Linked DNA regions of Neorhizobium galegae bv. orientalis str. HAMBI 540. The protein of the gene in region 2 interacts with the protein of the main gene of each other region in a pairwise test. Links are inferred from orthologs where the notes say so. Each region holds a gene or a part of one and is shown on either strand. Other genes may lie near its edges.

Region 1 (11,734 bases), 2.0 Mb from region 2 along the record:
TTGAATTGTAGTCCTTTTTGGCTGGAGTGATTGATGAGCGACAAGCACGTGGCTGTTTTGATGGGAGGGTTTTCCTCCGAGCGGCCTGTCAGCCTGTCCTCGGGCACTGCCTGCGCGGATGCTCTCGAAGGCGAAGGCTACCGCGTCACCCGCGTCGATGTCGGCCGGGATGTGGCGGCCGTCCTCTCTGAGCTTCGGCCGGACGTCGCCTTCAACGCCTTGCATGGGCCTTTCGGCGAAGACGGGACGATCCAGGGCATTCTCGAATATCTCGAAATTCCCTATACCCATTCCGGCGTGCTCGCGTCTGCGCTCGCCATGGACAAGCATCAGGCCAAACATGTTGCCAAGGCGTCCGGCATTCCGGTCGCCGAAGCCAAGGCGATGAGCCGGTTCGATATCGGCAATGCTCATCCGATGAAGCCGCCTTACGTGGTGAAGCCGGTCCGCGAGGGGTCGTCCTTCGGTGTCGTGATCGTCCAGGAAAATCAGTCGCATCCGCCGCAAATTATCGGTTCGTCCGAGTGGCGCTACGGCGATCGGGTTCTGGTCGAGCGGTATGTCTATGGCCGCGAGCTCACCTGCGGCGTGATGGGCGATGTGGCGCTTGGGGTTACCGAAGTGGTGCCGCTTAGCCACGCTTTTTACGATTACGACGCGAAATATGCGGAGGGTGGTTCGAAACACGTCATTCCGGCGCAAATTTCACCGAATATTTACCAAAAGATTCAAACACTAGCGCTTAAGGCGCATCAGGCGATGGGCTGCCGTGGCGTCAGTCGCTCCGACTTTCGCTACGACGACCGCTTCTCCGAGAACGGCGAGGTCATCTGGCTGGAAATCAATACGCAGCCGGGCATGACCCCGACATCCTTGGTGCCCGAAATGGCCGGCCATGCCGGCCACTCATTTGGTGAACTCGTCCGTTGGATGGTGGAGGACGCTACGTGTTTGCGTTGATCGGCAGAAAAGCGGGTGGACCGCGTGGCCGTTCTCAGGCTCTTTATCTCGGTGCCGAAGAGCGCCGGGTGCTTCCGCGCCCGCTTCGCCGGGTGTTTCGTTTCTGCGTCAGCCTCGCCACGGGCCGCATCCATATTCCGGCCCATACCGGAACCGTTTCCGCTGCCGGCTTCTTCGCCGCGGTCGGTCTCTACGGCATGTCGCTCGGCGGTCACGGTCAGGCCGTCGCGCAGGCGACCACGGCGGCTGTCGGCTTTGCGATCGAAGACGTTCGCGTTTCCGGTAATGATCAGACCTCCGAAATCGACATCCTGCAGCTTCTCGGGCTCGATGGCACGACGTCACTCGTCGCTCTCGATATCGATTCGGCTCGCCGCAAGCTCTCGGCGCTTCCCTGGGTCCAGTATGCGGAAGTCCGCAAGATCTACCCGAAGACGATCGAGGTGATGCTGAAAGAGCGTCAGGCCTTCGGCATCTGGCAGCACGGTTCGGAACTCTCGCTGATCGAAAAGAACGGCAGCGTAATTGCGCCGCTTCGCGACAACAAGTTCGCTTCCCTGCCGCTCTTCGTCGGCCGCGATGCCGAGGCGGCTGCGGCCTCTTTCGAGGACGCCCTGTCGGGCTGGCCGGAGCTGAAGAACCGGGTGAAAGCCTATGTCCGCATCGCCGGCCGCCGCTGGGATCTGCACCTCGACAACGGCGTCGTGCTGAAGCTGCCTGAGGGCAATGTCGCCAAGGCGCTCGCCATGCTCGCCAAGCTCGAAAAGGATCAGGGCGTGCTGGAGCGTGACGTCGCCGCCGTCGATCTTCGGCTTGAGGATCGCACCACTGTTCAGCTCACCCCTGGCGCTCTGGATCGCCGCAGGGAAGCGCTCGACGCACGATCAAAGGCCCTGAAGAAACTGGGAGAGCAGTCTTGAGCGTATTCGGTTCCTCCCATTTCGGCCTGCCGCGCATGAAGCCGCTGTCTTCCAAGCGTAGCCATGTCGTTTCGGTCCTGGATATCGGCTCCACCAAGGTGGTCTGCATGATCGCCCGGCTGACGCCTCGCCAGGAAAGCCAGGTCCTGCCGGGCCGCACCCACAATATCGAGATCATCGGCATCGGCCACCAGCGCTCGCGCGGTGTGAAGTCCGGCGTGATCGGCGATCTCGACGCAGCTGAAAGCGTCGTCCGTTTGGCGGTCGATGCCGCCGAGCGTATGGCCGGGCTTACCGTCGACAGCCTGATCGTCAATGTCTCCGCTGGCCGCATCACCAGCGACGTCTATACCGCGACGATCGATCTCGGCGGTCAGGAAGTGGAAGAGGCCGATCTCAAGAAGGTTCTGATTGCGGCAAGCCAGCAGTCGCTGCGCCAGGACCGCGCCATCCTTCATTCGCTGCCCACCGGCTTCTCGCTCGACGGCGAGCGCGGCATCCGCGATCCGCTGGCGATGTTCGGCGATACGCTTGGCGTCGACATGCATGTGGTCGCAGCCGAGCGTGCCACGCTGAAGAACCTCGAACTCTGCATCAACCGCGCCCACCTCTCGGTCGAGGGCATGGTCGCGACACCCTATGCCAGCGGCCTTGCAGCCCTCGTCGACGACGAAGTCGAACTCGGTTGCGCCGCGATCGACATGGGCGGCGGCACGACGACGATCTCGGTTTTCGCCGAAGGCAAGCTCGTTCATACGGACGCGATCAGCCTTGGCGGCCATCACGTGACGACCGACCTTGCCCGCGGGCTTTCCACCCGTATCGAGGATGCGGAGCGGATGAAGGTCGTACACGGTTCGGCGCTCGCCAACGGGTCCGACGAACGCGACGTGATCTCCGTCCCGCCGATCGGCGAGGACGACCGCGACCAGCCGACGCAGGTGCCGCGCTCGCTGGTCACCCGTATCGTGCAGGCCCGTATCGAAGAGACGCTCGAACTCATCCGCGACCGCATCCAGAAGTCGGGTTTCAGCCCGATCGTCGGCAAGCGCGTCGTGCTGACCGGTGGCGCCAGCCAACTCACCGGCCTTTCGGAAACGGCGCGCCGGATCCTCGCGCGCAACGTCCGGATCGGTCGCCCGATGGGTGTCTCTGGCCTGCCGACGGCAGCCAAGGGACCGGCGTTTTCGACGGCGGTCGGCCTGATGATCTATCCGCAGGTCGCGGACTTGGAAACACACGCTTCGCAGAGCGGCCTGATGGCCACGCTGGGAAGCGGCAATGGCCGGCTGGCCCGCGTCGGTCAGTGGTTGAAGGAAAGTTTTTGATGTGAGGGGCTCGCCCGCCCGCATCGGAGCAAAGTTGCAATGAATTGGCCGGCGGCGATGCGGCCAGAAAAAGAAGGAACTGGTGCAATGACCATCAAGCTGCAAAAGCCTGATATCACCGAGTTGAAGCCTCGGATTACCGTGTTTGGCGTCGGTGGCGGCGGCGGTAACGCCGTCAACAACATGATCACCGCCGGCCTCGAGGGTGTCGACTTCGTCGTCGCCAACACCGACGCCCAGGCGCTGACCATGACCAAGGCCGAGCGCATCATCCAGATGGGTGCCCGAGTCACTGAAGGTCTCGGCGCCGGTTCGCAGCCGGAAGTCGGTCGCGCCGCCGCGGAAGAATGCCTCGACGAGATCGTCGATCACCTGCATGGCACACACATGTGCTTTGTCACCGCCGGCATGGGCGGCGGTACCGGCACGGGTGCAGCCCCGGTCGTCGCACAGGCAGCCCGCTCCAAGGGCATCCTGACGGTCGGCGTCGTCACCAAGCCGTTCCACTTCGAAGGCCAGCGCCGCATGCGCCTTGCCGAGATGGGTATCCAGGAATTGCAGAAGTCGGTCGACACGCTGATCGTCATTCCCAACCAGAACCTCTTCCGCATCGCCAACGACAAGACGACCTTCGCCGACGCGTTTGCGATGGCCGACCAGGTTCTTTATTCGGGCGTCGCCTGCATTACCGACCTGATGGTCAAGGAAGGCCTGATCAACCTCGACTTCGCCGACGTCCGCTCGGTGATGCGCGAGATGGGCCGCGCGATGATGGGCACCGGCGAAGCATCCGGCCCGGGCCGCGCCATGCAGGCCGCCGAAGCCGCGATCGCCAACCCGCTGCTCGACGAGACCTCGATGAAGGGCGCTCAAGGCCTGCTGATCTCGATCACCGGTGGTCGCGACCTGACGCTGTTCGAAGTCGACGAAGCCGCGACCCGCATCCGCGAAGAAGTCGATCCGGATGCCAACATCATCCTCGGCGCGACCTTCGACGAAGCGCTCGAAGGCCTGATCCGCGTGTCGGTCGTAGCGACCGGCATCGATCGTGCCGCCGGCTCGGTCGACATTCGCGCCGCCGAGATGCGCGCTGCCGCAAAGCCGATCATCCGTCCGTCGGCAGCGATTGCTCCGGCTCCGGTTGCCGCCCAGCCGGCTCCGGTCATGCAGGCCGCTCCGGCTCCGAGGCCGGCCGTCGACCCGATCGCCGAAACGATCCGCATGGCGGAAGCCGAGATGGAACGGGAACTGGCGATCGCAGAACCGCAGCACCAGTATGCGGCTCCGGCACCCCAGCCGGTCGCTCCGCAGCCGGTCATGCAGCAGCAGGAAGAGTTCCGTCCGCAGAGCCGCATCTTCGGTGCTGCTCCGGTCGAAGCACCGGCTCCGGTCATGAGCCGGCCGGCTCCTGCACCGCAACCGGCCCCGGTTCACCAGCACGTACAGCCGCAGCCTGCTCCGATGATGAGCCAGCCCGCTCCTCGCCCGGCACAGCCGGTCTATCGTGAGCCGATGGCGCCTTCGATGTCGCAGGTGGTACAGCCGGTTCGCATGCCGAAGGTCGAGGATTTTCCGCCGGTCGTGAAGGCCGAGATGGATCACCGCGCCCAGCCGGTGAGCCATGTGCAGGAAGAACGCGGCCCGATGGGTCTCCTGAAGCGGATCACCAACTCGCTTGGTCGCCGCGAAGAGGAAGAGCCTGCTCACGTCGAGCCGGCCGCACCGGCTCCGCAGCAGCGTCGTCCGCTGTCGGCGGAAGCAAGTCTTTATGCACCGCGCCGCGGCAATCTCGACGATCATGGACGTGCGGTTCCGCAGGCCCATCACGAGGAAGACCAGCTCGAAATTCCGGCCTTCCTGCGCCGTCAATCGAACTGAGTTAAAGACGGTCACGAAACGTGAAGAAGGCCCGGATCACGCATCCGGGCCTTCAGGCGTTTTATCAATCAGGACGCAGAGTTAACAACGTAACAATCCGAAATGAACAGTGATTTGGATTGTGCCAAACGGCTGCGTATGAAAGACGCTAAGGGACGCCAAAAGAGATCGACCGATTCAGGCGATCGGTCCGGCTGGCGCTAAAGAATATCGGATCCTTCTGCTTTACGGATCCGGCGACAAGAAGGCAGCAGGAATGACTATCGGACTGTTCGGTTTCCAGACCACCATCGCCTCCCCGGTAACACTGAAGGGGATTGGCGTTCATTCTGGAGCCCCTGTCAGCCTCACTTTTCAACCGGCCGAAGCTGGTACCGGCGTGATCTTCACGCGCCTTCTGGACGATGGCAGCTCGGTTGAATATCGCGCCGTTTCCTCGCAGGTCGGCAATACCGATCTCTGCACCGTTCTCGGCACTTCGCTTTCCCGCGCCGTCGCGACGATCGAACACGTGATGGCCGCGCTCTACGCGCTCGGTGTCGACAATATCATGGTCGAAGTCGATAGCGGCGAGATGCCGATCATGGACGGCAGCTCCTATCCTTTCATCGAAGCCATCGAACAGGTCGGCATCGTCAATCTCGGCATCAAGCGCCGTTATATCCGCGTCCTGAAGCCGGTCCGCATCGACTCCGGCGCTTGCTGGTCGGAATTCCGGCCCTATGACGGCACTCGCTTCGAGGTGGAGATCGACTTCTCTTCGCCGCTGATCGGCCGCCAGAGCTGGAAAGGCGACCTGACCGCCGAGACCTTCAAGCAGGAACTCTCCCGCGCCCGCACCTTCGGTTTCATGCGCGACGTGGAGCGTCTCTGGGCTGCCGGCTACGCACTCGGTTCCTCGCTCGAAAATTCGGTCGTCATCTCGGACGACGACACGATCGTCAATGTCGAAGGCCTTCGCTACAAGGACGAATTCGTCCGCCACAAGACGCTTGATGCCGTCGGCGACCTGGCGCTTGCCGGCGCCCAGTTCATCGGCTGCTACCGGTCCTATCGCGGCGGCCACAAGATGAATGCCAATGCGTTGAAGGCGCTGATGAGCGACCCGACGGCTTATGAGGTCGTCGAGGCTCCGTCGTCGCGTGCGGCCCGCGTACGGGCACGGGAGTTCGTACCGGTCAACGTGCCGGAACTGACGTCCTGGTTTGCCTGATAAAGTTGACCCAGTCGACTCGGCCGCTTCTCCGGAAGCGGCCTTTTTCTTTTTGGGAGACAGGTTCCGATTTAACCTTGAAATGCCGTATTGCGGCGACGTGCCACAAAAATGCATTAATGCCGCAGCATTGCGTTGCTCTCCCTTTGCTTTTATGGCTAGAACGGCCTGCTTAGGCGGCGGGCTTATCAGGCGCGGGACGATCAGGAATTGTCGAATGAACCATGTAAGGTCTGTTGGAATGCGTAAGACGGCAAGAGTAGCGCTTGTGTCGCTGGTGCTGGCCGGCGCCGGCTTTGGCGTGACCGCCTGCCAGTCGGATCCCGATATCGACATCACCAAGCTCGGTCTCGAAACGGATGCGCCGGAGACGCTCTACAACCAGGGTCTCGCCAACATGAAGGCCGGCAACCTTGCCGAAGCAGGCCGCAAGTTCGATTCGATCGACCGCCAGAATCCCTTCACCGAATGGGGCCGCAAGGCGCTCGTCATGAGCACCTTCACCAAGTACCGGCTCGGCCGCAACGACGAGGCGGTGGCCACCGGCAACCGCTACATGAGCCAGTATCCGCAATCGCAGGATTCAGCCTATGTCCAGTATCTCGTCGGCCTTGCTTACTCCAAGCAGATCGCCGACGTGACCCAGGACCAGCGCGCTGCCGTGCGCACCATCGATGCGATGAACAAGGTCGTGACCAATTATCCGACCTCGGAATATGTCGAGGATGCGCAGGCGAAGATCCGCTTTGCGCGCGATCAGCTCGCCGGCAAGGAAATGCAGATCGGCCGCTATTATCTGGAGCGCAAGGAATACCTTGCCGCGATCCAGCGTTTCCGCAACGTGGTCGAGCAGTATCCCAACACCAACCAGGTGGAAGAGGCGTTGGCGCGTCTGACCGAAGCCTATTATGCGATGGGCATTACGGAAGAGGCGCAGACCGCTGCCGCGGTCCTCGGGCGCAATTATCCAGACAGCCAGTGGTATGCGGATTCCTTCAAGCTGCTGAAGGGCAACGGCGTCGAACCGCGCGAAAATCGCGGTTCGTGGATTTCCCGCGCCGGGGCCAAGCTGATCGGCGCTTAAGGTCTGAGACATGCTGATCCAGTTGTCGATCCGCGATATCGTTCTGATCGAGCGGCTGGATCTTGCCTTCGAGACCGGCCTTTCGGTGCTGACCGGTGAAACCGGCGCCGGCAAATCGATCCTGCTCGACAGTCTTTCGCTGGCGCTCGGCGGCCGTGGCGATGGCGGCCTGGTCCGTCATGGCGAGGATAAGGGCCAGGTGACGGCCGTCTTCGACGTGTCCGGCAGCCACGGCGCCCGAAAACTCCTGCGCGACAACGGCATCGACGACGATGGCGACCTGATCTTCCGCCGCATCCAGTCGGCCGATGGTCGCACGCGCGCCTCGATCAACGACCAGCCGGTCAGCGTGCAGCTGATGCGCCAGGCCGGCCAGCTTCTGGTCGAGATCCACGGACAGCACGACGACCGGGCACTGATCGATACCGACGCGCACCGTACGCTGCTCGACGCCTTTACCGGCTTAAGCGACGAGGTGCTGCAGCTTTCCGGTCTTTATCGCTCCTGGAAGGACGCGGATCGGGCCTTCAAGACCCATCGCGCCAAGGTCGAGGCCGCGGCCCGCGAAGCCGATTATATCCGTGCCTCGGTGGAAGAGCTGGAAGCGCTGTCGCCGCGTGATGGTGAAGAGGACGAGCTTGCCGAACAGCGTTCGCGAATGCAGAAGTCCGAGCGCATCGCCGGCGACATTTCCGAGGCCTCGGAATTCCTCAATGGCAATGCATCGCCCGTGCCGCTGATCGCCTCGCTGGTGCGGCGCCTGGAGCGCAAGAGCCACGAGGCGCCGGGCCTGCTCGAAGAAACCGTCGAGCTTCTCGATCAGGCGCTCAACTACCTCTCCAATGCCCAGATGGAAGTCGAGGCGGCGCTGAGGCGCACCGAATTCGATCCGCGCGAACTGGAGCGGGTCGAGGAGCGCCTGTTTGCGCTCCGGGCCGCCGGCCGCAAATATTCGATCCCGGTCGCCGACCTGCCAGCGCTTGCCGAAAAGATGATATCGGACCTTGCCGATCTCGATGCCGGCGAGGAGAAGCTCGCCGAGCTGGAAAAGCTGACCGCCGCCGCCAAGGCCGCCTACGATCGGGCCGCCGCCGTCCTGTCCGAGAAGCGCCGGCATGGTGCCGAGGCACTGGCCGAAGCCGTGATGGCCGAGCTGCCGGCGCTGAAGCTCGAACGGGCCCGTTTCATGGTCGATGTGGCGAGCGACCCTGAGGCTGCCAGCGCCGAGGGCATCGATACCGTCGAATTCCACGTCCAGACCAATCCCGGCACGCGTCCCGGCCCGATCATGAAGGTCGCCTCCGGCGGTGAGCTGTCGCGTTTCCTTCTGGCGCTCAAGGTGGCGCTCGCCGACCGCGGTTCGGCTCCCACGCTGGTCTTCGACGAAATCGATACCGGTGTCGGCGGTGCTGTCGCCGATGCGATCGGCCAGCGGCTGAAACGGCTGTCGGACAAGGTGCAGGTGCTTTCCGTCACTCACGCACCGCAGGTGGCCGCGCGCGCCGCGACCCATCTCCTGATCTCCAAGGGACCGGCCGGCGAGGGCACCGACAAGATCGCCACCCGCGTCGCGACCATGGAGCCGGAACACCGCACCGAAGAGATCGCCCGCATGCTCGCCGGCGCATCGGTGACCGACGAAGCGAGGGCTGCGGCGAAGCGGCTGCTGGCGGGGAACGGCTAGGCTCATCCGCCTAGACCCTCCATCCGCTCTTCCCATCGGTAAATTTTGCGCTACAAAACGACTCCTCGCTACCCGAGGAGTAGACCCGCATGCCCGCCGAACAAACGCCCGTCGAAAACCTGACCGAAGAACAGGCCGCAGCCGAGCTCGCCTATCTGGCGGCGGAGATTGCCCGCAATGACGAGCTCTATCATGGCCATGACGCGCCGCAGATTTCGGATGCAGATTACGATGGGCTGAAACGGCGCAACGATGCGATCGAAAAACGGTTTCCGCAGCTGATCCGCGCCGACAGTCCGTCGATCCGGGTCGGCGCAGCACCTTTGCCGACATTTGCGGCGATCACCCATTCGCGGCCGATGCTGTCGCTCGACAACACGTTCTCGGACGACGATGTCCGTGACTTCGTCTCTTCCGTCTACCGTTTCCTCGGCCAGCTTCCGGACGGCTCGATCGCGTTTACCGCCGAGCCGAAGATCGACGGGCTTTCCATGTCGATCCGCTACGAGAATGGCCGGCTGGTGAATGCCGCGACCCGCGGCGACGGTACGACCGGCGAGAACGTCACCGAGAACATCAAGACCATCAAGGAAATCCCCAATCGCCTGCCCGCGGGCGTGCCCGACGTCGTCGAGGTGCGCGGCGAGGTCTATATGACGAAAAGCGACTTCCTGGCGCTTAACGAGAAGATGGCGGCGGAAGGCAAGCAGACCTATGTCAACCCGCGCAATACGGCCGCCGGCTCGCTGCGCCAGCTCGACGCCAAGGTGACCGCCAGCCGTAACCTGAAATTCTTCGCCTATGCCTGGGGCGAAATGTCAGAAATGCCGGCCGATACCCAGATGGGCATGGTCGAGAAATTCAGGGAATGGGGTTTTCCGGTCAACCCGCTGATGAAACGCCTGCATGCGGTCGAGGATATCATCGCGCATTACAAGGATATCGGCCTCAAGCGCCCGGATCTCGACTACGAGATCGACGGCGTCGTCTACAAGGTGGATAGGCTCGATCTGCAGGCCCGACTCGGCTTTCGCTCGCGGTCTCCGCGCTGGGCGACGGCGCATAAATTTCCGGCGGAACAGGCCTTTACCCATGTCGAGCGGATAGACATCCAGGTCGGCCGCACCGGCGCGCTGACGCCGGTGGCGCGGCTGACGCCGGTCACCGTCGGTGGCGTGGTCGTCACCAATGCGACGCTCCACAACGAAGACTACATCAAGGGGCTCGGCAATTCCGGCGAGCCGATCCGCGAGCCGGATCACGATATCCGCGTCGGCGACACCGTCATCGTCCAGCGGGCAGGGGATGTCATCCCGCAGGTGCTCGACGTGGTGATGGAGAAGCGTCCTCCGGAAGCCGTGCCTTACGAATTCCCGAAGAAATGCCCCGTCTGCGACAGTCATGCGGTGCGCGAGCGTAACGAAAAGACCGGCAAGCTCGATTCGGTCACCCGCTGCACCGGCGGTTTCGTTTGCCGTGCGCAGGCGACCGAGCACCTCAAACATTTCGTGTCGCGCAACGCCTTCGATATCGAAGGCCTCGGCTCCAAGCAGATCGATTTCTTCTTCGAGGCGGAAGACGACGCGCTGAAGATCCGCACCGCGCCGGATATCTTTACGCTGAAGCGGCGGCAGGAGGGGTCGACGCTTACCAAGCTTGAAAATATCGAGGGCTTCGGAAAAGTCAGCGTCAAGAAACTGTTCGATGCGATCGACGAGCGGCGCGAGATCGCGCTGCACCGCTTCATCTACGCGCTCGGCATCCGCCACGTGGGCGAGACCACCGCCAAGCTGCTGGCGCGCGCCTACGGCACCTACGAGGCGTTTGCGAAGGCCATGGACGATGCGACCGAGTTTTCCGGCGACGCCTGGGACGATCTCAACAATATCGAGGGCATCGGCGAGGTGATGGCGCGCGCCATCGTCGAGTTCTTCAAGGAGCCGCGCAATGTCGAGGTCATTACCCGGCTTCGCGAAGAGGTGACGCCGCAAGCGGCCGAACAGCCGGTCGCCTCGAACAGCCCGATCGCCGGCAAGACGGTGGTCTTCACCGGATCGCTCGAAAAATTCACCCGCGACGAGGCCAAGGCGAGGGCGGAAAGCCTTGGCGCCAAGGTGGCCGGGTCGGTCTCCAAGAAGACCGACTATGTGGTCGCAGGCCCGGGCGCCGGCTCCAAGCTCGACAAGGCGAGGGAACTCGGCGTCCAGGTGATGGACGAGGACGAATGGCTCGCCTTTATTGCTTGAAGGCCTTCATCGGGTGATGAAGATCACGTCCTGAGCCGCGCCATCGAATAGGCATCGACATATCGTCCTTCGCGGAAGGCGAATTGTTTAAAGTGGCCTTCGACCTCGAAACCGAATTGCCGGTAGAGCGCCAGCGCCGGTTCGTTGTCGGTGTAGACGGTCAGTTCGACGCGCTTCAGGTCCAACCATCGGTCGGCGATGGCGAGGATTTCGCCGATCAGGGCGCGGCCGATCCCGCGGCCAATATAGGCGTCGTGGACGCCCATGCCGATACTTCCGGCATGGCCCCGCCGATTTGCATAGCGGGTCATCCCGACATCGCCGACGATCCTGTCCTTGAGGACCGCGACCAGCGAGATGAAATTGGCGGACTGGTTCTCGATGCTCTTGCGGATTTGCTCCGGGCTGTGGTGCGGCGTGC
Region 2 (16,101 bases):
GGCCGGGCTGCGCGAAAGCGAGGATCGCGTCGAGCAGGAAGGCGTTCGCAGGGCTAGGATAGCCATCGAGCAGGCCGATCTCGTTCTGCAGCTCGAAGAGATCGATTCGGACTCGAAACATACTTACGACAGCGTGAAGGCTGAGGTTCTGCGGATCGGCACCAAGGTCGATATGCACCGAACATCGACTGGCTATGACCTTACCATTTCCAGTGAGACGGGAGATGGGCTGGAGGAATTGCGTTCGCGGATACTCTTAAAGCTCAAGGGGACCTGGTCCGGATCGCTGGTTCCCAACCGGCAGCGGCATCTTCAATATCTTAAAGAGGCTTCCCATTTTATCGCAGAAGCGCTAAACGGCCAGGAACTTGATCTTCGAGCCGAGAGCCTTCGGGCCGCTGCGTCGTCACTGGGCCGCATTACCGGCCGGGTCGATGTGGAACAGCTCCTGGATGTGATTTTTTCGCAGTTCTGCATCGGCAAGTGATTCACGTGAAACAAGGCGCTTTGCGCGGTTTCATAAGGTGACCAAATGGAAAACACATTCGACGTAATCGTCATTGGTGGCGGACATGCTGGCTGCGAGGCTGCGAGTGCCGCCGCGCGCATGGGCGCGCAAACCGCACTTATAACCCATAACCGGCAGACGGTCGGGGTGATGTCCTGCAATCCCGCAATCGGCGGACTTGGCAAGGGTCACCTTGTGCGTGAAGTCGATGCGTTCGATGGGCTGATGGGACGGGTTGCGGATGCTGCGGGCATCCAGTTCCGCCTTCTCAACCGAAAGAAGGGGCCGGCGGTGCGCGGCCCGCGGACGCAAGCCGATCGCAAGCTTTACCGCCAGGCGATGCAGCGCGAGATTTTCAGCCACCCCAATCTGACTGTCATCGAGGGGGACGCGTTTGACCTGGAAATCCAGGCTGCCCGTGTGGCGGCCGTGGAATTGAAGGATGGCCGTCGATTCGGATGCGGAACGGTTGTCCTAACGACCGGCACGTTCCTTCGGGGTTTGATCCATATCGGTGACCAAAAGGTCCCCGCAGGTCGCGTCGGGGAAGCTCCCTCCCTGGGGCTATCGGAGACTCTTATACGGTTCGGCCTGCGGCTCGGCAGGCTGAAGACCGGTACGCCGGCTCGGCTGAACGGAAATACGATCGACTGGGCACGGGTTGGCCGGCAGGAAGCCGACGAAGATCCGGTGCCCTTCTCCTTTATGACCGACCGGATTACCACGAAGCAGATTGCCTGCGGCGTCACCCGCACGACGGAGGCGACGCATAGGATCATTTCGGACAATATCCATCGGTCTGCGATGTATTCCGGACAGATCGAGGGTGTTGGTCCGCGTTATTGTCCATCGATCGAGGACAAGATCGTCCGCTTTGGCGAACGCGACGGGCATCAGATCTTTCTGGAGCCGGAAGGCCTGGACGATTCGACTGTCTATCCAAACGGCATTTCGACCTCCCTTCCCGCCGAGGTTCAGGAAGCGTTCATTCGCACCATTCCAGGCTTGGAGGCGGTGTCGATCATCCAGCCGGGCTACGCAATCGAATATGATCACGTGGACCCGCGGGAGTTGACCGCCACGCTCGAAGTCAAGAAAATTCCTGGGCTCTTTCTTGCGGGCCAGATCAACGGAACGACGGGTTATGAGGAGGCTGCGGCTCAGGGCTTGGTTGCCGGGCTGAATGCCGCGCGTAAAGCTTCCGGCGGCGACGCCTATCACTTCAGCCGTGCCGATTCCTATATAGGAGTCATGGTTGATGATTTGACATCCCGTGGGGTGACCGAACCTTACCGGATGTTTACGTCGCGCGCTGAATATCGCCTTTCGCTTCGAGCTGATAATGCGGATGTTCGATTGACTGAAAAAGCCATCGAACTTGGTTGCGTGGGAGCAGAACGGATGTCGAAGTTTCGAGACTACACCCAGGCACTAGAAGCTGGCAGGGACCTTCTGCAGTCTCGTAACCTGACGCCTAATGAGGCACATCGCTTTGGGCTGAAGTTGAACAAGGACGGTCAACGACGGACGGCATATGAGTTATTGGCGTATCCCGACCAATCGCTGAACGCGCTTACAGCCATATGGCCGGAATTGGTACAACTTCCGCCAAAGGTTGCTGAAGCATTGGAGATCGAGGCGTGCTACGCGGTCTATATGAATCGGCAAGCGGCCGATATCCATGCCACCCACCGGGACGAGGCGCGAACTATCCCGCAAGCCTTTGATTTCTCAGCGCTTTCGGGACTTTCCAATGAACTCAAACTGAAGCTAACGGCGGCAAACCCCGGCAATCTGGCACAGGCGGCCAAGGTCGACGGAATGACGCCCGCTGCCCTTGCGCTCATCCTCGCACTACTCCGCAAAGAAGAAGCTGCACCGCAGCGCGTCAAGCGAGTCCTGTAATGCTTCTGAACGGCAAGAGTGTTTCACGTGAAACGCGGGAGAAGCTTGAGCATTTTGCAGCGCTTTTCCAGAAGTGGGCAAAGGCCATCAATCTGGTTGCTCCCTCCACACTGGACGAATTGTGGCGGCGTCATATTGCTGACAGCGCCCAAATCTTCCAACTCTCCCCCCATCCATATAGATGGCTCGATCTTGGTTCCGGGGGTGGCTTCCCTGGCGTGATAACGGCAGTCTTTCTGGCCGAGACGCAACAGGGATGGGTTCATCTGGTTGAGAGCAACCAGAAAAAGGCAGCGTTTCTTCGGGTGGCGCTCAATGAAACAGGTGCCAGGGGTTCGGTCCATCCTTTGCGAATCGAATCAGCCTTTACCGCCCTTCCCGATTGCGAACGCATCTCCGCGAGAGCCCTTGCCGAGCTTGATCCGCTTCTTTCTTACACATCGCCTTGGATGATTGGCAAAGATACAAGAGCTTTTTTCCATAAAGGCAGGGATTACGCCGCGGAAGTCGAGAAAGCCCGTGGCCGTTGGTCGTTCGATCTGATAAAACATCAGAGTGCCGTCGAGCCGGATTCAATTATCCTCGAGATTAGCAATTTAAGGCACAAAGAACCCTAGATTTTCAGGTGCTGAATGTTTGAAAGAAATCGGGTTATCACGATTGCCAACCAAAAAGGCGGCGTGGGCAAGACAACGACGGCAATCAATCTGGCGACGGCCCTTGCGGCAATCGGCGAACGCGTTCTGATCATCGACCTTGATCCGCAGGGCAATGCCAGCACCGGGCTGGGTATCGACCGCCGAGACCGCAAGCTCTCTTCCTATGATCTGTTGATGGGATACAACTCCATAGCGGAGACGGCGCTGGAGACCGCGGTTCCAAACCTGCACATCGTCCCCTCGACGATGGACCTGCTTGGCTTCGAAATGGAAATTTCCCAAGCTTCTGATCGGGCATTCAAGCTTCGAAGCGCGTTGAGTGGCGATGACGCCTTTGTCTATTCCTATATTCTTTTGGACTGCCCACCATCGTTCAACCTGTTAACGATGAATGCCATGGCCGCGGCTCATTCCATCCTGGTGCCGTTGCAATGCGAGTTCTTTGCACTGGAAGGGTTGAGCCAGTTGCTCGAAACGGTCGATCAGGTGCGTCGCAGCATCAATCCGTCGCTCGATATCCAGGGAATCGTCCTCACCATGTTCGATGCCCGAAACAACCTGGCTCAACAGGTTGTCAATGATGTGCGGACGCATCTTGGCGAAAAAGTCTATCATACGTTGATTCCGCGCAATGTCCGTGTATCTGAGGCGCCTTCTTACGGTAAGCCGGCGATCCTTTACGATCTGAAATGCGCGGGCAGCCAAGCTTATTTGCAACTGGCTTCCGAAGTCATCCAGCGAGAACGCAGGCGTAAAGCCGCCTGATTCAGACCAAGTGAGTGATAAGAATGAACGACGACCTATCGAAACGGCGCCTGGGGCGCGGTCTTGCAGCGCTCATAGGCGAAATGGATCAGCAGGCGCCAGCCGATAACGGTGCCCGGAGTGTTAATCCGGATCGCATGGTCCCGATTGAGCATGTATCCCGCAATCCGAAGAATCCGCGCCGGAGTTTCGATGAGGGCGAGCTGCAGGATTTGGCCAGCTCCATTCGCCAGCATGGGATCGTTCAGCCGGTCGTTGTTCGGCCGCGAGGCCCTGCGCAATATGAAATCATAGCCGGCGAACGTCGTTGGCGTGCCGCCCAATTGGCTGGCTTGATCGAAATTCCTGTCATTGTCCGCGACGTGGACGATCGGACCGCGCTCGAGATTGCAATTGTCGAAAACGTCCAGCGTTCGGACCTTAATCCCCTGGAAGAGGCTCTTGGCTACGACCAGCTGATCGCCGAGCACGGCTATACTCAGAACGATCTGGGAGAGATCATCGGCAAGAGCCGAAGCCATGTCGCCAACAGTCTTCGCCTGTTGAAGCTGCCCGAGCCGGTGCGGGATATGCTGGCAGCGGGGAGCCTTTCCGCCGGGCACGCGCGCGCGTTGATCACGACGTCGGATCCGGCTTCATTGGCGCGTACCATCATTGCCAAGGGCATGTCGGTGCGGGATGCCGAAAAGCTGGCTCAGAACGATATCAAGGCCCAAGCCGAACCAACAACCGTTTCGAAAGCGGAACAAAAAGATTCCGATACGCTGGCGCTTGAGCGGACCCTTTCCGATTCCCTCGGGTTGGAGGTGAAGATCAACCACAAGAATGGTGGGGGCCAGATCAAGATTGGTTACCGGACGCTGGAGCAGCTCGAGGAGATCTGCCGTCTTCTGGAACGGAGATAATCTAGTAAATTCAACGGCTTGATTGAATAGCCGTGGCCATCAGTGTGTGAAAGGCAATGTTGGGTTCCAAGCTCTGCCTCTGCCGCGACATCAGGATCGCGGCCTGCAACCTTTCCGTTTCACGCGCGAGCGCTGGCGAACTCCATGTTCTCAGCGCTTTTTCTATGAGCGGTTTGCGCTTGAAGTGAATATGCCGGCCGAGTGTCATCATGACCTGGGCGGTCTGGAGCTTCTTTTCCTCCATTTCCGCCTTCATCAAATCCAGCAGCTGGAATTGTTTCAGGCAGGATTGCAGGACGAGAAAAACCGGGGTCTTCGATGAGACGACCTTCTGGATGGCACGGTGCAGGCCCGGCAAGTCGCCGCTGAGGATCGCATCGACGGCTTCGTCGGCCGAAACGGCACTCGCGTCGCCGATAATCCCATCGATATGCTCTTCCTCGACCATGCCCATACCACGGCAGTAGAGGGCGAGCTTGCGGATCTCGTTACGGGAGGCTACGCGATCCCCGCCGAGCAGCTCCAGGAGCCTCTGGCGCGCGCCTTGGCTGATTCTGAGACCTTCGCTCCCCAGTTCCGAATCGATCAGCCCGTTCAGGGTCTTCACGTCGTCCGCATAACAGGGAATGACAGCGATCGACCGCGAAGGCTCCGCGATCTTGCGCAATCCGCTCCCCTTCTTGAGGTCTCCCGCTTCGACAATCAGGATGTTGGCCGGAGGCGGGCCATCCACGAGCGCCTGCATAGCGTCGAGAAGGGGTTTTTCGTTGGCGGCACCACGCAGCCATACGAGTTTGGAGCCGCCGAAGAGGCCGAGCGAGTTCACCTCGTCGAGAAGCCGTCCGGGGTCGCCCTGCAGATCCGAGACGTCGAGCTTGAGCATGGCGAACGGATCGTCCTGGGAGACGCCTGTCTTGCCTGCAATGAGTGCTGCCCGTTCGGAGACAAGGCCGCGATCCGGTCCGTAGATCACGAAGATCTTGTAAAGATCCGAGCTCTTTTCGACAAACCGATCGAATTCGTGGGACTTTACTTCTGCCATACCGTCTGCGGCTGAGGTTCGCGGGCGAGCGCGATGGCGATCTCGGCGCGGATGAATTCAGCGAGCTCTCTTGCAGCGCGGTTTTCGGCATCGCGAACGGCGCGGAGCGAGGCATAACCCTGACCCGACACATCGATGAGCGATACGACTTCACGCTTGCTGGACTTCAAGATCTTTCCGTCGCTGATGCGGGTGATCGTGTAGATCCCTTCCACCCGGACGCGGCCAGGGACAGGCACGCCGGTCGGAGAGACGCTATCGTTATCCTCGTCTTCGCTGATGTTCGAGGAGGTACTTCTTGTCGATAGCTTCACTTCGTAAACCGGATGAGCCGACTCGCCGGCACCCCCGGAGGTTAGGAAAACCAGTTGATTGCGGACAACCTGGTCGAGGCGGGTGCGGGGTTGCCCAAAGCCGACCGAGGCCAGGCGTTCGCCCGTGCCCGAAGCCTCGGAATAGAGCGGGCGGACCTGGCAGCCAGCCAAGAGTGTCAGCGTTACCAGGCCGGATACGAACCCGAAACGACGAAGAGAGCGGTCAAACGACAATGTTTACGATCCTCTGTGGGACGACGATGACTTTCTTCGGCGCCCGGCCTTCCAGTGCCGTCTTGACCGCATCCAGCGCCAGAACCGCAGCTTCGACCGCACTTTGATCCGCGTCGCGCGCGATTGTCAATTCGCCGCGCTTCTTGCCGTTGATTTGGATCGGCAGTGTGATCTCGTTCTCGATGACGAGAGCTTCGTCATACTGCGGCCAGGGAGCTACGGAAAGCAGTTCCTTGTTGCCGAGAACCGCCCAGCATTCTTCCGCCAGATGCGGTGTCATCGGGGCAACGAGCTGGATCAGAATTTCCGAGGCGTTGCGGACGGCGGCGCGAAAGACAGCATCGCCCTCCCCGACAGCAACTCGGCCGAGCGGCGCCGCAAGCGCATTCACCAGTTCATAGATGCGCGCTACGGCTTTGTTGAACGAGAGCCTGTCGTAATCGCCCTGAACCGCCTTTAGCGTCTTGTGGGCGAGCTGCGAGATTGCCAGCGCTTCGCCATCGTTAGCCGGCACCGGATCGATACCAGCCAAGTTCTCCGAGGCTTCGGAAATCAGACGCCACAGGCGCTGGGTGAAGCGGTGAGCACCTTCGACACCGGCTTCGGACCAGATCACGTCTCGGTCCGGCGGAGAGTCCGAAAGTACGAAGAAGCGGGCGGTATCGGCGCCGTAGGAGGCGATGATATCGTCCGGATCGACGACGTTCTTTTTCGACTTCGACATTTTCTCGATCGAGCCGATCGTCACTTCCTCGCCGCCCTTCAGCATGGTGGCACGGCGCTTGCCATCGACTTCCTCGATGCGGATATCGGCCGGAGCCACCCATTCACCGTTCGGGCCGGAGCCGCGGCGATAGGTTTCGTGCACGACCATGCCTTGCGTGAACAAGCCCTTGAAGGGCTCCTTGACCTCGACATGGCCGGTCTCGCGCATGGCGCGGGTGAAGAAGCGGGAATAGAGCAGGTGGAGGATCGCGTGCTCGATGCCGCCGATATACTGGTCAACCGGCAGCCAGCGGTTGGCCACAGTCGGATCGGTCGGATCCTTCTCCCAGGGCGCCGTGAAGCGGGTGAAATACCAGCTCGAATCGACGAACGTATCCATCGTGTCGGTCTCGCGGCGAGCATCCTTGCCACATTGCGGGCAGGCGACATGGCGCCAGGTCGGATGTCGGTCGAGCGGATTGCCCGGCCGGTCGAAAGTCACGTCGTCCGGCAGCTTGACCGGCAGGTCCGCTTTCGGCACCGGCACGACGCCGCAATCATCGCAATGGATGACGGGGATCGGGCAGCCCCAGTAGCGCTGGCGGGAAATGCCCCAGTCGCGCAGGCGGAAATTCACCTTGCGCTCGCCCTGCGGCATGTTGCCGACAATCGTTTCCGACAGCCGGTTTGCAACGATCTCGAAGGCTTCGTCGGTCGTCTTGCCGTCGAGGAAGCGCGAATTAATCATGACGCCATCATCGACGTAAGCGGTGTCGCCGACCTCGAAGGTCGCGGCATCGGCGTCCTTCGGCATGACGACCGGTACGACGGGCAGACCATATTTGCGGGCGAAATCCAGGTCTCGCTGGTCACCGGACGGGCAGCCGAAGATGGCGCCGGTGCCGTAATCCATCAGCACGAAGTTGGCGACATAGACCGGTAATTCCCAGGAGGGATCGAGCGGGTGCCTGACGCGGACGCCGGTATCGATGCCCTTCTTCTCGGCTGTTTCCAGCGCTGCGAGCGAGGTCCCGTGATGCCGGCATTCCTCGGCGAAAGCTTCGATAGCCGGATTCTGCGCAGCTGCGGCCTTGGCCAGCGGATGGTCGGCGGCGATGGCCAGGAACGAAGCACCGAACAGCGTGTCGGGACGGGTCGTGTAGACCACTACTTCGCTTTCGCCGGCGGGTGCCGTCGAACTGACGATTTCCCAGCGAACCGTCAGGCCCTCGGATCGGCCGATCCAGTTCTTCTGCATCAGCCGGACCTTTTCAGGCCACTGGTCGAGCGTATCGAGCGAGTCGAGGAGATCCTGGCTGAAATCGGTGATCTTGAAGAACCACTGCACCAGATCGCGCTGCTCCACCAGCGCACCCGAGCGCCAGCCGCGACCGTCGATGACCTGTTCGTTGGCGAGAACCGTCTGGTCTACAGGATCCCAATTGACCTTGGACTGCTTGCGATAAACCAGTCCCTTTTCCATCATGTCGAGGAAGAGGTGCTGCTGCTGCTGGTAATATTCGACGTCGCAGGTGGCGAACTCGCGCGACCAGTCGAGCGACAGGCCCATGGCCTTCAGCTGCGCCTTCATGGATTCGATGTTCTGATAGGTCCAGGTCTTCGGATGCACCTTGTTGTCGCGGGCGGCATTTTCGGCCGGCATGCCGAAAGCGTCCCAGCCCATCGGATGCAGGACGTTGAAACCGCGGGCGCGCTTGTAGCGGGCTACCACGTCGCCCATGGCATAGTTGCGCACGTGGCCCATGTGGATGCGGCCCGACGGATAGGGAAACATCTCCAGAACGTAGTATTTTTCGCGCGGATCGCTGTTGTCGGTTTCGAAAACCTTGGCATCGTTCCAGGTCTGCTGCCAACGGGGCTCGGCATCGCGCGGATTATAACGTTCAGTCGCCATTTCAATGATATTCCGGGAAAATAAGATCAAGAGTCGGGCGAGACCTTCACCATGAAACCCTGCAAGCGTCAAGTTTTACAGGGCCGGGAAAGGCGAAGTTCAGGGCGAAACACCCTTGGCAGAGCCTTATATGAGGACTAAGCGCTGAGCTTGCAAGAAAAGCGGAAGGCATGGGTCATGAGCGTCGAAGAACGGCTGCAGGATGTGAAGGCACGGATCGGGAAGGTGGAGCGCCTGTCGAAGCGACCTGCAGGGTCGGTGACGCTCGTGGCGGTTTCGAAGACGTTCGACGTGCAGGACATTCGACCGGTGATATCAGCCGGGCAACGGATATTCGGCGAAAACCGCGTGCAGGAAAGCCAGGGCAAGTGGCCGGAACTGAAGGCCGAGACGCCTGATATCGAACTGCATCTGATCGGGCCGCTGCAATCCAACAAGGCCGCCGACGCGGTGGCGCTGTTCGATGTCATCGAGACGGTGGACCGGGAAAAGATCGCCCGCGCGCTTGCCGACGAGATCAACAAGCAGGGCAAGGCGCCAAAGCTCTATGTGCAGGTCAATACCGGGCTGGAGCCGCAGAAGGCTGGTATCGAGCCGAAAGAGACCGTTGCCTTCGTGGAGCTCTGCCGCAAGGAACTCGGGCTTTCGATCGAGGGGCTGATGTGCATTCCGCCAGCTGAGGAAAATCCGGGGCCGCATTTTGCGCTGCTTGCCAAGCTCGCCAGGGAATGTGGCGTCGAAAAGCTCTCGATGGGCATGTCCGGGGATTTCGAGACGGCGGTCGAATTCGGGGCGACCAGCGTACGCGTCGGCTCGGCCATCTTCGGCTCGCGCTGAAAACAGGCTTTCGCCAAGCACCTAGCGCTTTCGTCGGGCTTTCCCGCACCTCGCCCGCACCCTAGATTGACCATTCCGGGCTGTGCTCATGTGACGGGAGGTGCAGATGCAAAGCCGCTATTTCGACGTTTATGAAGGCTGGCAAAAGGATCCGGAAGGGTTCTGGAGAAGCGCGTCCGCCGCCATCGACTGGTTCAAGGAACCGGAGAAGATCTTCGACGGGGACCAAGGCGTTTACGGGCGCTGGTTTACCGGCGGGGAGACCAACACCTGCCACAACTGCCTTGACCGGCACGTGGCCGCCGGCCGTGGCGGACAGCGCGCCTTCATCCACGACAGCGCCATGACGGGCAGGCAGAAGAGCTTCACCTATGCCGAAGTGCTGGAGGAGGTGAAGGCAATCGCTGCAGTGATGCGGGATCTCGGCATTGAGAAAGGCGATCGCGTCGTCATCTACATGCCGATGGTGCCGGAGGCGATCTTTTCGATGCTGGCCTGCGCTCGGCTCGGGGCGGTGCATTCGGTCGTGTTCGGTGGGTTTGCGGCGCAGGAGCTGGCCGCGCGGCTGAACGATTCGGAAGCGAAACTGGTGATCGGCGCGAGCTGCGGCCTTGAGCCCGGCCGCACCGTTGCCTACAAGCCGCTGCTCGACCAGGCGATCGAGCTTGCCCGCGTGAAACCGGAACATTGCCTCATACTCCAGCGTGAACAGCTCCAGGCAGAGCTGCGGCCGGAGCGGGGAGAGCTGGATTTCTCGGAGGTGGTGGAGAAGGCGCGGGGCAGGGACGTACCATGCGTGCCGGTCAAGGCGACCGATCCGCTCTACATCCTTTACACGTCTGGGACGACCGGCCAGCCCAAGGGCGTCGTGCGCGACAATGGCGGGCACATGGTGGCGCTGCATTGGAGCATGGAGAACATTTTTGGCGTCAAGCCGGGAGAGGTGTTCTGGACGGCATCCGATATCGGCTGGGTCGTCGGCCATTCCTACATCGTCTATGGACCGCTGCTGGCCGGCAATACCAGCGTGATCTTTGAAGGCAAGCCGGTGGGTACGCCGGATGCAGGCACGTTCTGGCGGGTCGTCAGCGATCATGACGTGAAAGTGCTGTTCACCGCGCCGACGGCTTTTCGGGCGATCCGTCGTGACGATCCGGAGGGCGAACTGGTCGAAAAATACGACCTGACCGGGATGCGGGCCTTGTTCCTCGCCGGCGAGCGGGCCGATTCTGAAACGCTGAAATGGGCCGAGCAGAAACTGAAGGTCCCGGTGATCGATCACTGGTGGCAGACGGAGACGGGCTGGCCTGTCGCCGCCAACACCGTCGGGCTCGGTCTGATGCCGGTCAAGCACGGTTCGCCGACGCGACCGATGCCGGGTTATTCGCTCGACGTGCTCGACGATGCCGGTCATCCGGTGCCGCGCGGCACGCTCGGTAATATCGTCATCAAACTGCCACTGCCGCCTGGCTGCCTCGTCAGCTTCTGGAATGCCGATCAGCGGTTCCGCGAGGCATGCCTCGATGAGTTCCCGGGGTATTACAAGACGGCCGATGCCGGGGTGATGGACGAGGACGGTTATATCTTCGTGATGGCGCGCACCGATGACATCATCAACTGCGCCGGCCACCGTCTTTCGACCGGGGCTATGGAAGAGGTCTGCGCCAAACATCCCGATGTCGCCGAATGCGCCGTGATAGGCGTCCATGACGCGACGAAGGGGCAGATCCCCTGCGGCTTCATGGTGTTGAAGAACCATGTTTCACGGGAAATCACTGATATCGCGAGAGAAGTGGCCGAACTGGTGCGCAACGAGATCGGCCCGGTCGCGGCCTTCAAGACGGTGATGGTGGTTCACAAGTTGCCGAAGACCCGATCGGGCAAGATCCTGCGCGGCACGATGCAGAAGATTGCCGACGACATGCCGTGGAAAATGCCGGCAACGATCGAGGATGCAGCGGTGCTGGACGAGATCACCGCGATCCTGAAGGCGAACGGTTATGCCCGGGAGGGCAGTGGCCTGAAACAGAGCGCCTGAACGAAAAAAGCCCCGAATCGTCTCCGGGGCTTTTTCATTCAATCGAAAGGGTTCGATCAGAAGCGCTCGTCTTCCTCGTCGTCGTCGCGACGGGTCGACTTGAGCGACGAGAGCTTGGCGAAAACCGCGTCCGCGTCGATCTCCTTTTCCTTCTCTTCCTCGCGCTCGTTGCGATAATTGAAACCGAGGTTTTCGGTTTCGCTCGCCGGCTGCAGGGAAGCGCCGAGTTCGGCGGCGGTCGGCAGCGGACGGCCCTTGGAAGCGCGTTCCACTTCGAGGTCGAGGTCGATCTGGCTGCAGAGGCCGAGCGTCACCGGATCCATCGGCGTTAGGTTGGTCGAGTTCCAGTGGGTGCGTTCGCGGATCTGCTCGATCGTCGACTTGGTGGTGCCGACGAGCCGGGAAATCTGTGCGTCTTTCAGTTCCGGATGGTTGCGGACCAGCCAGAGAATGGCGTTCGGGCGATCCTGGCGCTTGGAGACCGGCGTATAGCGCGGGCCGCGGCGCTTCGATTCGGGCACGCGAACCTTCGGCTCGGAAAGCTTCAGCTTGTGATTGATATCTTTTTCGCCGCGCTCGATTTCATCGCGCGAAAGCTGGCCGGTGGCAATCGGGTCCAGGCCCTTGATGCCCTGCGCCGCTTCGCCATCCGCAATGGCTTTCACCTCGAGCGGGTGGAGCTTGCAGAAGTTGGCGATCTGTTCGAAGGAAAGTGCGGTATTGTCGACCAGCCATACAGCGGTCGCCTTCGGCATGAGCAATTGTTGAGCCATGGGTATAGGTCCTCTGTCCGTCCGCGCCGGTGTCGCGGGCCGTGGGTATCAACCACAATTTCCGGGAATTTACCGCCCTATAATCGAATTGGGACAGAATTGCAAATCTTTGAAGCGAGATCGTCATCGCCGGATGAACCGTTTGTCTAATTGCCGCACTTGCCTCACCTGTTATGAATGCGGCACATATCGCTGACGGCTCGATGCGTCGTTATGCGTGCCAATTCAGGGAGGTGTTCATGTCGGAAAAAGTCTACCCGGTTCTCAAGTCCGCCAAAGCGAAAGCGCTCATCGACAAGGATAGATATGAGAAGTGGTACGAGGAGAGTGTCGAGGACCCGGACAAGTTCTGGGGCAAGCACGGCAAGCGCATCGACTGGTTCAAGCCCTATACCAAAGTCAAGAACACCTCCCTCAAGGGCAAGGTCTCGATCAAGTGGTTCGAGGACGGTGTGACCAACGTTTCCTACAACTGCATCGACCGTCACCTGAAGACCCATGGAGAGCGCACGGCGCTGATCTGGGAAGGCGACAATCCCTATATCGACAAGAAGATCACCTATAACCAGCTTTACGATCAGGTTTGCCGGCTGGCCAACGTCTTGAAGAAGCACGGCGTCAAGAAGGGCGACCGCGTCACCATTTACATGCCGATGATCCCTGAAGCGGCCTATGCGATGCTCGCCTGCGCCCGCATCGGCGCGGTGCATTCGGTCGTGTTCGGCGGGTTCTCGCCGGAAGCGCTGGCCGGCCGCATCATCGACTGCCAGTCTACCTTTGTGATCACCTGCGACGAGGGCGTGCGCGGTGGCAAGCCGGTGCCGCTCAAGGACAATACCGATACGGCGATCCATATCGCCGCCCGCCAGCACGTGATCGTCAACAAGGTCGTGGTGGTGCGCCGCACTGGCGGCAAGACCGGCTGGGCGCCTGGCCGCGACCTCTGGTACCACCAGGAAATCGCCACCGTGAAGGAGCATTGCGAGCCGGCGAAGATGAAGGCGGAAGATCCGCTGTTCATCCTCTACACTTCGGGCTCGACCGGCAAGCCGAAGGGCGTGCTGCACACGACCGGCGGTTACCTCGTCTTCGCGGCGATGACCCACGAATATACGTTCGACTACCATGACGGCGACATCTACTGGTGCACGGCGGATGTGGGCTGGGTGACCGGCCATTCCTACATCGTCTATGGCCCGCTGGCGAACTGCGCCACCTCGCTGATGTTCGAAGGCGTGCCGAACTTCCCCGATCAGGGCCGGTTCTGGGAAATCATCGACAAACACAAGGTCAACATCTTCTACACCGCGCCGACGGCGATCCGTTCGCTGATGGGTGCCGGCGACGAGTTCGTGAAACGCTCCTCGCGGGAAAGCCTGCGCCTGCTCGGCACGGTCGGCGAGCCGATCAATCCGGAAGCCTGGGAATGGTATTACAACGTGGTCGGCGACAAGCGCTGCCCGGTCGTCGATACCTGGTGGCAGACGGAAACCGGCGGTCACATGATCACGCCGCTTCCGGGCGCCACCGACCTGAAGCCGGGTTCGGCCACCAAACCGTTCTTCGGCGTGAAGCCCGAACTGGTGGATAACGAGGGCAAGGTGCTGGAAGGCGCGGCCGACGGCAATCTTTGCATCGCGGACAGCTGGCCGGGCATGATGCGCACGCTCTACGGCGACCACGACCGCTTCATCCAGGCCTATTTCTCCACCTACAAGGGAAAATATTTCACCGGCGATGGCTGCCGCCGGGACGAGGACGGTTATTACTGGATCACCGGCCGCGTCGACGACGTGCTGAACGTCTCCGGGCACCGGCTCGGCACGGCGGAAGTGGAATCGGCGCTCGTCTCCCACAATCTCGTGTCCGAGGCCGCTGTCGTCGGGTATCCGCACAACATCAAGGGCCAGGGCATCTATTGCTACGTGACCCTGATGTCCGGTCACGAAGGCAATGACGCGCTGCGCCAGGAACTGGTGAAGCATGTCCGCCAGGAGATCGGCCCGATCGCGCAACCGGACAAGATCCAGTTCGCGCCTGGCCTGCCAAAAACCCGCTCCGGCAAGATCATGCGCCGCATCCTGCGCAAGATCGCCGAGGACGACTTTGGTTCGCTGGGGGATATCTCGACGCTCGCCGATCCGGGCGTGGTGGACGACCTGATCGCCAACCGCCAGAACAAAGCGGGCTGATTGAACCTAAAAGCCGCCCGGGAAACCGGGCGGCCTTTTCAGTCTGTGTCGCAGACCTCGCGCGGCTTGCGTCCGCCGTCATAGGTCCGCACGAGGCCCGCGAGCAGCAGGTCGCCGCCAGCGCTGCGGCCATCGGAGAGCACGACGTCGGCGACGATGCGGCCGAAATATTTATCGCCGGAAATATGGGTGAGCTGAATTTTACGTGATTGGGCAATCAGCGCTTCGAGTGCACGTTGGGCATCAAGGCCCGCTTCGCGGAGCCGCTCGCATTTCGATTTCAGCTCCGGCGCGTCAATGCCCCGAATACGCACATAAACTTCCATCTTCTGCTGCGGCCAGGGCTGTGCTTCGACCAGCAGTGTATCGCCGTCGATGACTCGCAGGATTTCAGCCGTCACCGGTCCCGGGATTTCGTCACGCGCTTCAACTCCGGTGGCGAACACCGCGGCAGTGCCAGCGAGAATCAGAAGCGACTTGAACATGGAAAGGAATAAATTCCGATGTCAGATCTAAGTCAATAGGAATATTTACTTAGAAATCGATTGCCCGGCCGTTGATTTCCCAGTCGCCGAAGCGGGCGGGGTCGGCGCCGCCGCGGCCGCCGTATTCTTCGGGCATTTCGGCCTTGGCTGCCGCCTGGCGGCGTTCCTCGGCTTCCTTCAGGGCGCGTTCGGCGGCTGGGGAGAGGGGCTTCCTGGGAGCCGCTTCTTCCGGTGCGGTTTCCGAATTGTCGTTATCTGCGTTTTGCATCTTGGGCTTCGCCGGGTGGATTATTGAAAATTCTGGTTGAATTGACCACATCATAGGACGTTCGCGCCCGAGGGAAAACCCTTTGGCCGCTTCGAGGCGATATCGGCAACGGGAGAGATGACGATGAATGTGATGCGCACCGCCATGCTTCTGGCCTTCATGACGGCCCTGTTCATGGGGATCGGCTTTCTGATCGGCGGTACGGGCGGCATGATGATCGCGCTGGTGATCGCTGCCGGCATGAACCTGTTTTCCTACTGGAATTCCGACAAGATGGTGCTTTCGGCCTATCATGCGCAGGAAGTGGATGCGCGCAGTGCGCCGGAATTCTACAACATGATCCGCGATCTTTCGGCCAATGCCGGCCTGCCGATGCCGAAGGTCTATGTCTATGACAATCCGCAGCCGAATGCCTTTGCGACCGGCCGTAACCCGCAGAACGCGGCCGTTGCCGCGTCGACCGGCCTTATGCAGCGGCTGACGCATGAGGAAGTGGCGGGCGTGATGGCGCACGAACTCGCGCATATCCAGAACCGCGATACGCTGACCATGACGA

What was found.
Region 1: the proteins of leuS (region 2) and ligA interact in binary tests that used the Escherichia coli proteins (3 or more experiments, as listed by UniProt). The link is inferred for Neorhizobium galegae bv. orientalis str. HAMBI 540 from one-to-one orthologs.

What each region holds. Positions count from the first base shown.
Region 1 is NZ_HG938353.1:2,137,952-2,149,685, reverse strand. What follows is about bases 8,737-11,734. They hold ligA (NAD-dependent DNA ligase LigA), read left to right. Parts: upstream 8,737-9,156; coding sequence 9,157-11,313; downstream 11,314-11,734. Other genes in these bases: RG540_RS10725 (GNAT family N-acetyltransferase), read right to left, coding at 11,337-11,734; recN (DNA repair protein RecN), read left to right, coding at 8,737-9,067. Outside these bases: RG540_RS10765 (D-alanine--D-alanine ligase), read left to right, coding at 34-960; RG540_RS10760 (cell division protein FtsQ/DivIB), read left to right, coding at 948-1,880; cell division protein FtsA, read left to right, coding at 1,877-3,208; cell division protein FtsZ, read left to right, coding at 3,296-5,086; lpxC (UDP-3-O-acyl-N-acetylglucosamine deacetylase), read left to right, coding at 5,343-6,299; RG540_RS10740 (outer membrane protein assembly factor BamD), read left to right, coding at 6,541-7,383; more of recN, read left to right, coding at 7,394-8,736. UniProt on the Escherichia coli protein: DNA ligase that catalyzes the formation of phosphodiester linkages between 5'-phosphoryl and 3'-hydroxyl groups in double-stranded DNA using NAD as a coenzyme and as the energy source for the reaction.
Region 2 is NZ_HG938353.1:4,132,300-4,148,400, reverse strand. The notes cover bases 6,122-9,346. They hold leuS (leucine--tRNA ligase), read right to left. Parts: upstream 8,953-9,346; coding sequence 6,322-8,952; downstream 6,122-6,321. Other genes in these bases: RG540_RS19950 (YggS family pyridoxal phosphate-dependent enzyme), read left to right, coding at 9,130-9,346; RG540_RS19960 (lipoprotein), read right to left, coding at 6,122-6,332. Also shown: tRNA uridine-5-carboxymethylaminomethyl(34) synthesis GTPase MnmE, read left to right, coding at 1-487; tRNA uridine-5-carboxymethylaminomethyl(34) synthesis enzyme MnmG, read left to right, coding at 533-2,413; 16S rRNA (guanine(527)-N(7))-methyltransferase RsmG, read left to right, coding at 2,413-3,030; RG540_RS19975 (ParA family protein), read left to right, coding at 3,046-3,837; RG540_RS19970 (ParB/RepB/Spo0J family partition protein), read left to right, coding at 3,861-4,742; holA (DNA polymerase III subunit delta), read right to left, coding at 4,753-5,784; more of RG540_RS19960, read right to left, coding at 5,772-6,121; more of RG540_RS19950, read left to right, coding at 9,347-9,789; RG540_RS19945 (propionyl-CoA synthetase), read left to right, coding at 9,896-11,827; RG540_RS19940 (DUF1013 domain-containing protein), read right to left, coding at 11,884-12,600; acs (acetate--CoA ligase), read left to right, coding at 12,840-14,792; RG540_RS19930 (thermonuclease family protein), read right to left, coding at 14,831-15,277; RG540_RS19925 (DUF1674 domain-containing protein), read right to left, coding at 15,327-15,545; zinc metalloprotease HtpX, read left to right, coding at 15,669-16,101.